Regions from separate parts of the Nitrospirillum guaranorum genome, predicted to be linked through region 2. Evidence: predicted binding sites of a transcription regulator. Region 2 holds the regulator's gene; the other holds the start of a gene.
The links. Region 2 encodes LexA, which represses DNA repair genes until DNA is damaged. Its sites were predicted from a motif close to ATGTTCTANTTTGGTTC; they were not measured.
Positions count from the first base shown of each region.

Region 1: recA (recombinase RecA) is a predicted target of LexA. The motif match lies at 1,918-1,934, and genes of this name have one in related genera.

Region 1 is NZ_JAYEES010000003.1:2,157,477-2,161,891, reverse strand. It holds gene UAJ10_RS18805 (hybrid sensor histidine kinase/response regulator) at 1-1,789, shown strand, start outside; gene recA (recombinase RecA) at 2,051-3,127, shown strand; gene UAJ10_RS18795 (DUF2867 domain-containing protein) at 3,207-3,698, opposite strand; gene UAJ10_RS18790 (hypothetical protein) at 3,846-4,415, shown strand, end outside.
Region 2 is NZ_JAYEES010000003.1:1,739,058-1,743,472, reverse strand. It holds gene moaC (cyclic pyranopterin monophosphate synthase MoaC) at 1-290, shown strand, start outside; gene UAJ10_RS16955 (molybdopterin molybdotransferase MoeA) at 323-1,522, shown strand; gene lexA (transcriptional repressor LexA) at 1,675-2,388, shown strand; gene UAJ10_RS16945 (ComEC/Rec2 family competence protein) at 2,427-4,415, opposite strand, start outside.

The DNA.
Region 1 (4,415 bases), 420 kb from region 2:
CCGGGACCTGCTGGAGGATGGCAGCCGCCACCTGCGCGACCTGCTGGCCACCCCGCCCTTGGGGGAGCTGTTTCCCGGGCGCCTGGCCGGCATGGCGGAGGTGGAGCTGGCGGCCGCCCGCGCGGCCCCCTTGCGCGCCAGCGTGCTGCATGTGGCGTCGTCGCCCGGCGGCAGCCTGATCTTCCTGGGCGACCTCACCCGCGAGACGGCGCGGGAGGAGGAGCTGCGCCGGGCGGAGCAGCGCTTCCAGCGCTTCTTCCAGTTCGCGCCCACCGGCTTCGCCTTCGTGGACGGTGAATTCCGCCTGGCGGAGTGCAACCCCACCTTCCTCACCATGGCCGACCTGCGGCTGGGCGACGTGCAGGGGGAGCCCATCGCCAGCCTGTTCCAGCCGGAACACCGCGCCAACCTGCTGGCCCGCCTGGGCGAGGTGCTGGAGGGCCGGCAGCCGGCGGGCGCCGGCGGGGGCATGGGCACACCGGTGGAGGCGCGGCTGCGCGGGGCCTCCGGCGCCGTGGTGCACGTCTATTCCCGGCGCTTCGACGGCGAGGGCGACGGCGACCGCGGCCTGATCCTGCACCTGGTGGACATGACCGCCCAGAAGAACCTGGAGGCGCAGTTCGTCCAGTCGCAGAAGATGCAGGCCATTGGCCAGCTGGCCGGCGGCGTGGCGCACGACTTCAACAACCTGCTGACGGCCATGATCGGCTTCTGCGACCTGCTGCTGCTGCGGCACAAGCCGGGCGACCAGTCGTTCAGCGACATCATGCAGATCAAGCAGAACGCCAACCGCGCCGCCAACCTGGTGCGCCAGCTGCTGGCCTTCTCCCGCCAGCAGACGCTGCAGCCCCGGGTGCTGAGCATCACCGACGTGCTGGCCGAACTGTCCAACCTGCTGCGTCGCCTGATCGGCGAGAACATCGAGCTGCGCATGCTGCACGGCCGCGACACCGGCCTGGTGCGGGTGGACCAGGGGCAGCTGGAACAGGTCATCATCAACCTGGCGGTGAACGCCCGCGACGCCATGCCCAAGGGCGGGCGGCTGACCATCGTCACCGGCAACCTGCACACCACCGAGCCCATCCGCCATGAGACGGAGGAGATGCCGCCCGGCGACTGGGTGGTGGTGGAGGTGATCGACACCGGCATCGGCATCCCGCCGGAAAACCTGCAGCGCATCTTCGAGCCCTTCTTCTCCACCAAGGAGGTGGGGTCGGGCACGGGGCTGGGCCTGTCCACCGTCTACGGCATCGTGCGCCAGACCGGCGGCTTCGTCTTCGTGGAGAGCAAGCCGGGGGAGGGGGCCAAGTTCTCCATCCACCTGCCGCGCCTGGACGAGAAGGCGGCCCAGGCCGCGCCGGCGGAAGAGGCCAAGGACAAGGCCGCCGCCGACCTCACCGGCATGGGCACCGTGCTGCTGGTGGAGGATGAGGACGCCGTGCGCGTCTTCGGCGCCCGCGCCCTGCGCAACAAAGGCTACACCGTGCTGGAGGCCCGCAGCGGCGAGGAGGCGCTGGACCTGCTGCAGGGGGAACGGGGCGGCGACGTGGACCTCATCGTCACCGACGTGGTCATGCCCCAGATGGACGGCCCCACCATGATCGAGCAGGTGCGCCGCTTCCGCCCCGACGTGAAGGTCATCTTCATCTCCGGCTATGCCGAGGACCGCTTCCGCCATTCGCTGAAGGACGGCGCCGTGGTCGACTTCCTGCCCAAGCCCTTCAGCCTGAAACAGCTGGCGGCCAAGGTGAAGGAAGTGATGGAAGGCGCCCCGCGCACGACCGGCTGAAGGCCTTGGCTGGCCCTGCGCGAATCCGGAGCGCGCCCACTAAGCCCCAGCCGGGGCCGCCGCAGCAATTCGGGGAACGCGGTGCATTGAAATGCGAGGAAGCCCAGCCGGCGCCCGGCGTTTGAGGGCATCGAAACAAGAACAAAAAAGAACAAAAGATCAACAAAACCTCTTTCCAGACCAGAACAGACCATGTACGTTCTCCCTCACCACAGCCGTTGAACGCCCGTTGGCCGTATGCGACAAGAGGGGGACAGCAAGATGTCGGCACCACTTCGTCTGGTAGAAACACCCATGGATAAGCAAAAGGCCCTCGACGCCGCTCTCGGCCAGATCGAACGCGCGTTCGGCAAGGGTTCCATCATGAAGCTCGGCGCCAAGGAGGCGTCGATGGAGGTGGATGCCATCTCCACCGGTTCCCTGGGCCTGGATATCGCGCTGGGCATCGGCGGCCTGCCGCGCGGCCGCATCATCGAGATCTACGGGCCGGAAAGCTCGGGCAAGACCACGCTGGCGCTGCACGCCATCGCGGAGGCCCAGAAGAGTGGCGGCACCTGCGCCTTCGTTGATGCGGAGCATGCGCTGGACCCATCCTACGCCCGCAAGCTGGGCGTGAACGTGGACGACCTGCTGGTCTCCCAGCCCGACGCCGGCGAACAGGCGCTGGAGATCACGGACACGCTGGTGCGCTCCGGCGCCATCGACGTGCTGGTGGTGGACTCCGTGGCGGCTCTGGTGCCGCGCGCCGAACTGGAAGGCGAGATGGGCGACAGCCACGTCGGCCTGCAGGCCCGCCTGATGAGCCAGGCGCTGCGCAAGCTGACCTCGTCCATCTCCAAGTCCAACTGCCTGGTCATCTTCATCAACCAGATCCGCCTGAAGATCGGCGTGATGTTCGGCAATCCGGAGACGACGACGGGCGGTAACGCGCTGAAGTTCTACGCCTCCGTCCGCCTGGACATCCGCCGCATCGGCGCCATCAAGGACCGCGACAACGTCGTCGGCAACCAGACCCGGGTGAAGGTGGTGAAGAACAAGCTGGCCCCGCCGTTCCGCGTGGTCGAGTTCGACATCATGTACGGCGAGGGCGTGTCCAAGGTGGGTGAACTGATCGACCTGGGCATCCAGGCCGGTGTGGTCGAGAAGTCGGGCGCCTGGTTCTCCTATGACGGCCAGCGCGTCGGCCAGGGCCGCGAGAACGCCAAGCAGTTCCTGCGCACCAACCCGGCCATCGCCAAGGCCATCGAGGAAAAAGTCCGCGCCAACGCCGGCCTGGTGGCCGGCGCCATGATGGTCGGCTCCCCCGAGGCCGACGGCGACGCCGACAGCCCCGAGTGACCGGGGCTACGGAGCGGAGTTGAAACAAGGCGGATCGGCGACGGTCCGCCTTTTTCTTTGGATATTGTCGAGGGGGACTTCAGGGCGCCGCCACCTGCCCCAGCATGGTGCGCACCACCTGGCGGTGGAAGGGCATGATCAGGGTGAGGTAGGCGCGGCCCAGCCAGTTGTGGGTGCGCACCACCGTGGTGGCGGTGACCTGGCAGCCGGCGGCGTCCTGGCGCACATCGACCACGGCGCGGAAATCCAGGTGCTTGTCCGCCATGCCCAGCACCACCCGGTCCGGCCCGCTGCTGAGGATGGGGAAGATGCCGATGTGGCCGGCGCGCGGGGACTCGGAAGTCGCCGGCGGCCGGGGCGCCTTCAGGCCGAGGGGCGCCACGATGGCGTTGCGCAGGGCCATCAGCCGGCGCACCCAGGCGGGGGAGGTGCCCATCATGCGCCAGGCCGCGGCCGGGGCGTCGACGACGGTGCCGCCAGGCGCCAGCACCAGGCGAAAGGCGTCGGCGAACTGGGCGCCGGGCAGCAGGGTCCAGGTGTCGGCCGCAGGGGTGATTTCCCGGACGGTCATGGTGGTGCCTCCTCACGGTCCGCCCCCATCCTACCCCCGCCACCCCCAAAGGCGTAGCGCCGCTTAATTGCAGAACTGAGATCAAAAGCGTATCATTCGCACCGATCGCATGAATGCGAAGATCACGGGACCCAAAATGGGGGGCGGATGATGGTCACGACCACGGGCGCGTACGGCTATTCCCAGGCGCAAAGCCTGGCTTCCTCGGTGACGCAGCAGACGTCGCTGTTCGGTGCCGCGTCCACCGGCAACGCCCCCAAAACCACCGCCGAAAAGGTCGCCGCCGCCCTGCAGAAGGGCGACACCGCCGGGGCCATCGGCGCCTTCGTCGATGAAAAGACCCTGAAGAAACTGACCAAGCTGCAGGCCGACGCCACCCAGCTGGACAAGCAGTTGAAGCAGAAGTCCGCCGACAACGACAAGAAGGCGGCCCAGGACAAGGTCGATAACGCCAAGCGCCAGTTGAAGGCCCTGCGCATGCGCGCCCAGCTGGCCGCCGCCATGGGCGACAAGCAGGCCGCCGCCCGCATCGCGCGCGAGGCGGCGGACGTGGCCAAGTCCCTGGGCTCCGCCGCGCAAGAGTATGCCGGCGCCGTGAAGAACGGCGCCACGGTCGGCACCACCGGCGGCGACTCCTCCGCCGCCACCGGCGCCTCGGGTGCCAGTGGGGCGGGCACCGGCGGGGCGGCCACCGGTGGCGCCGCCACCGACGTGGCC
Region 2 (4,415 bases):
CGGCCAAGCGCACGCCGGACCTCATCCCCCTGTGCCACCCACTGGCCCTGACCAAGGTGACGGTGGACCTGACCTGTCTGCCCGAGCAGAACGCCGTGGAGATCGAGGCCACGGCCAAGCTGAAGGGCCGCACGGGGGTGGAGATGGAGGCGCTGACCGCCGTCAGCGTCGCCGCCCTGACGCTGTACGACATGTGCAAGGCGGTGGATAAGGGCATGGTCATCGCCGACATTCGCCTGATCGCCAAGGATGGCGGCAAGAGCGGCCCCTATCGCGCGGACACTCCCTGACTGAACAGTCCTCTGAACCGCAGGTCCCTCCCATGATCCCCGTTGACGAAGCGCTGGCCCGCATCCTGGCCCAGTTCCAGCCCCTGGCCGGCGAACTGGTGGGGGTGGGCGAGGCGCAGGGCCGCGTGCTGGCCGCCGACGTCGTGGCCCGGGTGACGCAGCCGCCGGCCGCCGTCTCCGCCATGGATGGCTGGGCGGTGCGGGGATCGGATCTGGGCACCTCGCCCGTCACGTTGGCCCGCGTCGGCGAGGCGCCGGCCGGCCGGCCCTTCGCCGGCACGGTGGCGCCGGGCCAGGCGGTGCGCCTGTTCACCGGCAGCATCATCCCCGATGGCGCCGACACCGTGGTGCTGCAGGAGGATAGCGACGACCTGGGCCAAGCCGTGCGCGTGCGCGAGGGCACGCCCGGCCGCTGGGTGCGCGCCGCCGGCCTGGACTTCACCGCCGGCACCGTGGGCCTGAAAGCCGGCCGCCGCCTGACCGTGCGCGACGTGGCCCTGGCCGCCGCCATGAACCACCCGTTCCTGACCGTGCACCGCCGTCCCCGCGTCGCCATCCTGGCCACGGGGGATGAGGTGGTGATGCCGGGCGAGCCGCTGGGCCCCGGGCAGATCGTCAGCAGCAACGGCCTGGCGCTGGCGGCGCTGGTGCGGCGCCACGGGGGCACGCCAGTCAACCTGGGCATCGCGCCTGATGACGCCGACACCCTGGCCACCCTGGCGCGAGGGGCCGCGGGCTGCGACCTGCTGGTCACCACCGGCGGCGCGTCCGTTGGCGAATACGACCTGGTGCGCGACGCGTTGGGCGGCCAGGGTTTGGACTTGGATTTCTGGAAGATCGCCATGCGGCCGGGCAAGCCGCTGATGTTCGGCCGCCTGGGGGCCACGCCCCTGCTGGGCCTGCCGGGCAACCCCGTCTCCAGCCTGGTGTGCGCCACCCTGTTCCTGGTCCCGGCGCTGCGCCGGATGCAGGGTTTGGCCCCGGCGGAGCTGCCCCGGGCGCGGGCGGTGCTGGCCAGCGCGCTGCCCGCCAACGACCGGCGTCAGGACTACCTACGCGCCACGTTGGTGGCCGGCGATGGCGCCCTGCCCGCCGTCGCGCCCTTCACCCAGCAGGACAGTTCCATGCTGAGTCGCCTGGCGGCGGCGGATTGCCTGATCATCCGCCCGCCCCACGCCCCCGCCGCCGAGGCCGGCACGGTGGTGGACATCGTCCCGCTGGACGAGATTTAAGGCCCATCCCCCTCCAGCCGCCCTAAATCTGTCATCGTCCGGTGGTTTTTCATCGCTAACCCTTGACGCGGGCCGTGAACCAAAATAGAACATGGCCAGTACGTTTCGGGTTTGTTCCATATCTAGCGGCTCGACACAGCGAAGGGGGCGATATGCTGACGCGGAAGCAACAGGAGTTGCTGCTGTACATCCACCAGCATCTGGGTGAAGGCGGCGTCTCCCCCTCATTCGATGAGATGAAGGACGCCTTGGGACTGAAGTCCAAGTCCGGCATCCATCGCCTGATCACCGGGTTGGAGGAGCGCGGGTTCATCCGCCGCCTGCCGCACCGGGCCCGTGCGCTGGAGGTGTTGCGCCTGCCGGAAGCGCCGGTGCCGAAGAAGGCCGCGGCACCGGCGGACGTGGAGCCCCGGTTCAAGCCCAATGTCATCAAGGCCGATTTCCAGGCGGGCCTGCCCGGCCGGGATGCTGGCGATGCCATCGGTGCCGTCAGCCTGCCGCTGTACGGTCGCATCGCCGCCGGCCTGCCCATCGAGGCGCTGCGCGATAGCGGCAGCACCATCGACATTCCCGTCTCCATGCTGGGCATCGGTGAGCATTACGCCCTGGAAGTCGCCGGCGACAGCATGGTGGACGCCGGCATCCACGACGGCGACACCGTCATCATCCAGCGCTGCGAGACGGCGGAGAACGGCGCCATCGTCGTCGCCCTGGTTGACGCCGCCGAAGTGACGCTGAAGCGCCTGCGCCGTAAGAACAACTCCATCGCCCTGGAACCGGCCAACCCCTCCTACGAGACCCGGGTGTTCGGCGCCGACCGCGTGCGGGTGCAGGGCCGCCTGGTGGGCCTGTTCCGCCGGTATTGATCACGGCCATCCTAGACCAAACAACGGCCCTGGCGACGTCAGTCCCAGGGCCGTTTGCTTTGCGGGTCGTGTACCGTCTCGATGCGTACACCGCCGCGTTCGAAGTACAGGGCGTGCGCGCCGCGGGCGGCCAGCACGTCGGGGCCGATGACCTGCGGGGCGTCGCAGCCCGCCGCCGGCACGCGGGAGATCACCAGGTCGGCATTGTCGCAATCCTCCGCCAGGGCATCGCGGGTCCAGGCGATGGCGACCAGGCGCCCGTCCGGGATGGCGGGCTCGCGCCGCTCCGGTCGATAAAGGTCGGGATGGTAGAGGCAGCCCAGGCTGTCGCAGCGCAGGCTGCCGTCGTCCGTGCCCACGGTGGGCCAGGCGGGCGGGCGGCCTTCCCCGCCATCGCGCTTGCCCCAGGTCTCCACCTCGAAGCCGCCTCCCCGTGAGGAGGACAGCCACAGCTTGCCGCCACCATCGCGCACCGCCACCATGGTGCCGCCACCCGATACCACCATGTCCGGCCGGGGCGTCAGCGGCGCCAGCACGCAGCCCACCGCGATGGGTGCCAGGCCGATCAGGCGCCAACGGCGGCGCCACAGCATCAGCCACAGGCCGCCCACCACCAGCAGGCCGAAGGCCACGTCGGACAAGGCCGCGCCATGCAGGGCCGCGCCGGGCAAGGCGGCCGTAATGCGCGCCGTCCACAGGATGCCGTCGCAGCCCCAGCCGATCATGTCGATGATCCAGCCCTCCAGGTGGAAGGGCATGGCGACATAGGCCAGCAGGCACAGCGGCATGATCCACAGCTCGGTGATGGGAATGCCGATCAGGTTGGCCAGCACGCCGTAATTGGCCACCTGCTGGAAGTGGTAGAGGCAGAACGGCATGGTGGCGATGGTGGAAATGATGGAGGTCAGGCACAGCCCCCCGACGAACAGGGCGGCACGGCGCAGCCAACCCCCATCCTTGCGCCAACGGTTCAGGGGGCCGCGCAAGACCTCGTACGCGCTGATCAGCGCCAGCACGGCGCCGAAGCTCATCTGGAAACTGGGACCGGGCAATTGCTCCGGCTGGTACAGCAGGCAGAGGATGCCGGCGACGGCGATGGCCCGGGGGCTCAGGACCGAGCGGTCGGCCAGGATGGCCACCATGGCCAGCGCCGTCATGAGGACGGAGCGCAAGGTGGGCACTTGCGCGCCCACCAGCATCATGTAGGCCAGGGTGGCCAGTATGGCGAAGGCGGCGGCCCACTTCTTGATGGGATAGCGCAGCGCCACCCCCTCCCACAGGGCCAGGGCCGCCCGGGCGAAAAAGTAGAACAACGCCGCCACCAGGCTGATGTGCAGGCCGGAGATGGACAGGATGTGCTGCAGGCCGGAAACGCGCATGGCCTGCAAGTCGTCGGGCGGAATACCTGTCTGTTCCCCATTCAGCAGGGCGATGGCGATCATGGCGGGCGCGCCGCTGAGGCGGGCGGCCACGCGGTCGGCGATCAGTTCACGCAAGGCCACCACGAGGTCGTTGATCCAGCCGACAACACCCACCGGCGCCGGCGCCACCACCTCGGGCGTCTTGAACGCGAAGCCGACGGCGCCGATGCCTTGGTAAAAGGCGGAACGGCGGAAATCGTAGGCGCCCGGCTCCGGACTGTCCGGCGGCGGACGCAGGGCCGCCAGGATACGCACCCGCGTGCCGGCGGGCGGGGCCGCGTCGGTCGGCCGCAGACGGATGCGTACGGCGGGCGGCGTCAGCTCCGGCGCCAGGCGGGGAATGCGTGGGTCGGCCAGGGTGACGCGTACGCCCTTGTCCAGCCGCTCCACATTGGCCACGCGGCCCTCCACCGGCACAGGTCCCAGGGGACGCTGCAGGATGGGGGTCTTGAGCCAGGTGGTGCGGGCCTCCACCGCCGTGAAGCCCACGCCCAGGGCCAGCAGGGCGCCCAAGGCCAGCCGCAGGGGCAGCCGCTCCCCCGCCAACAAGTACAGGCCAAGGACCCCGAGGGTGAACAGCAGGCCGGACCAGGGCGGCGGCTCGCC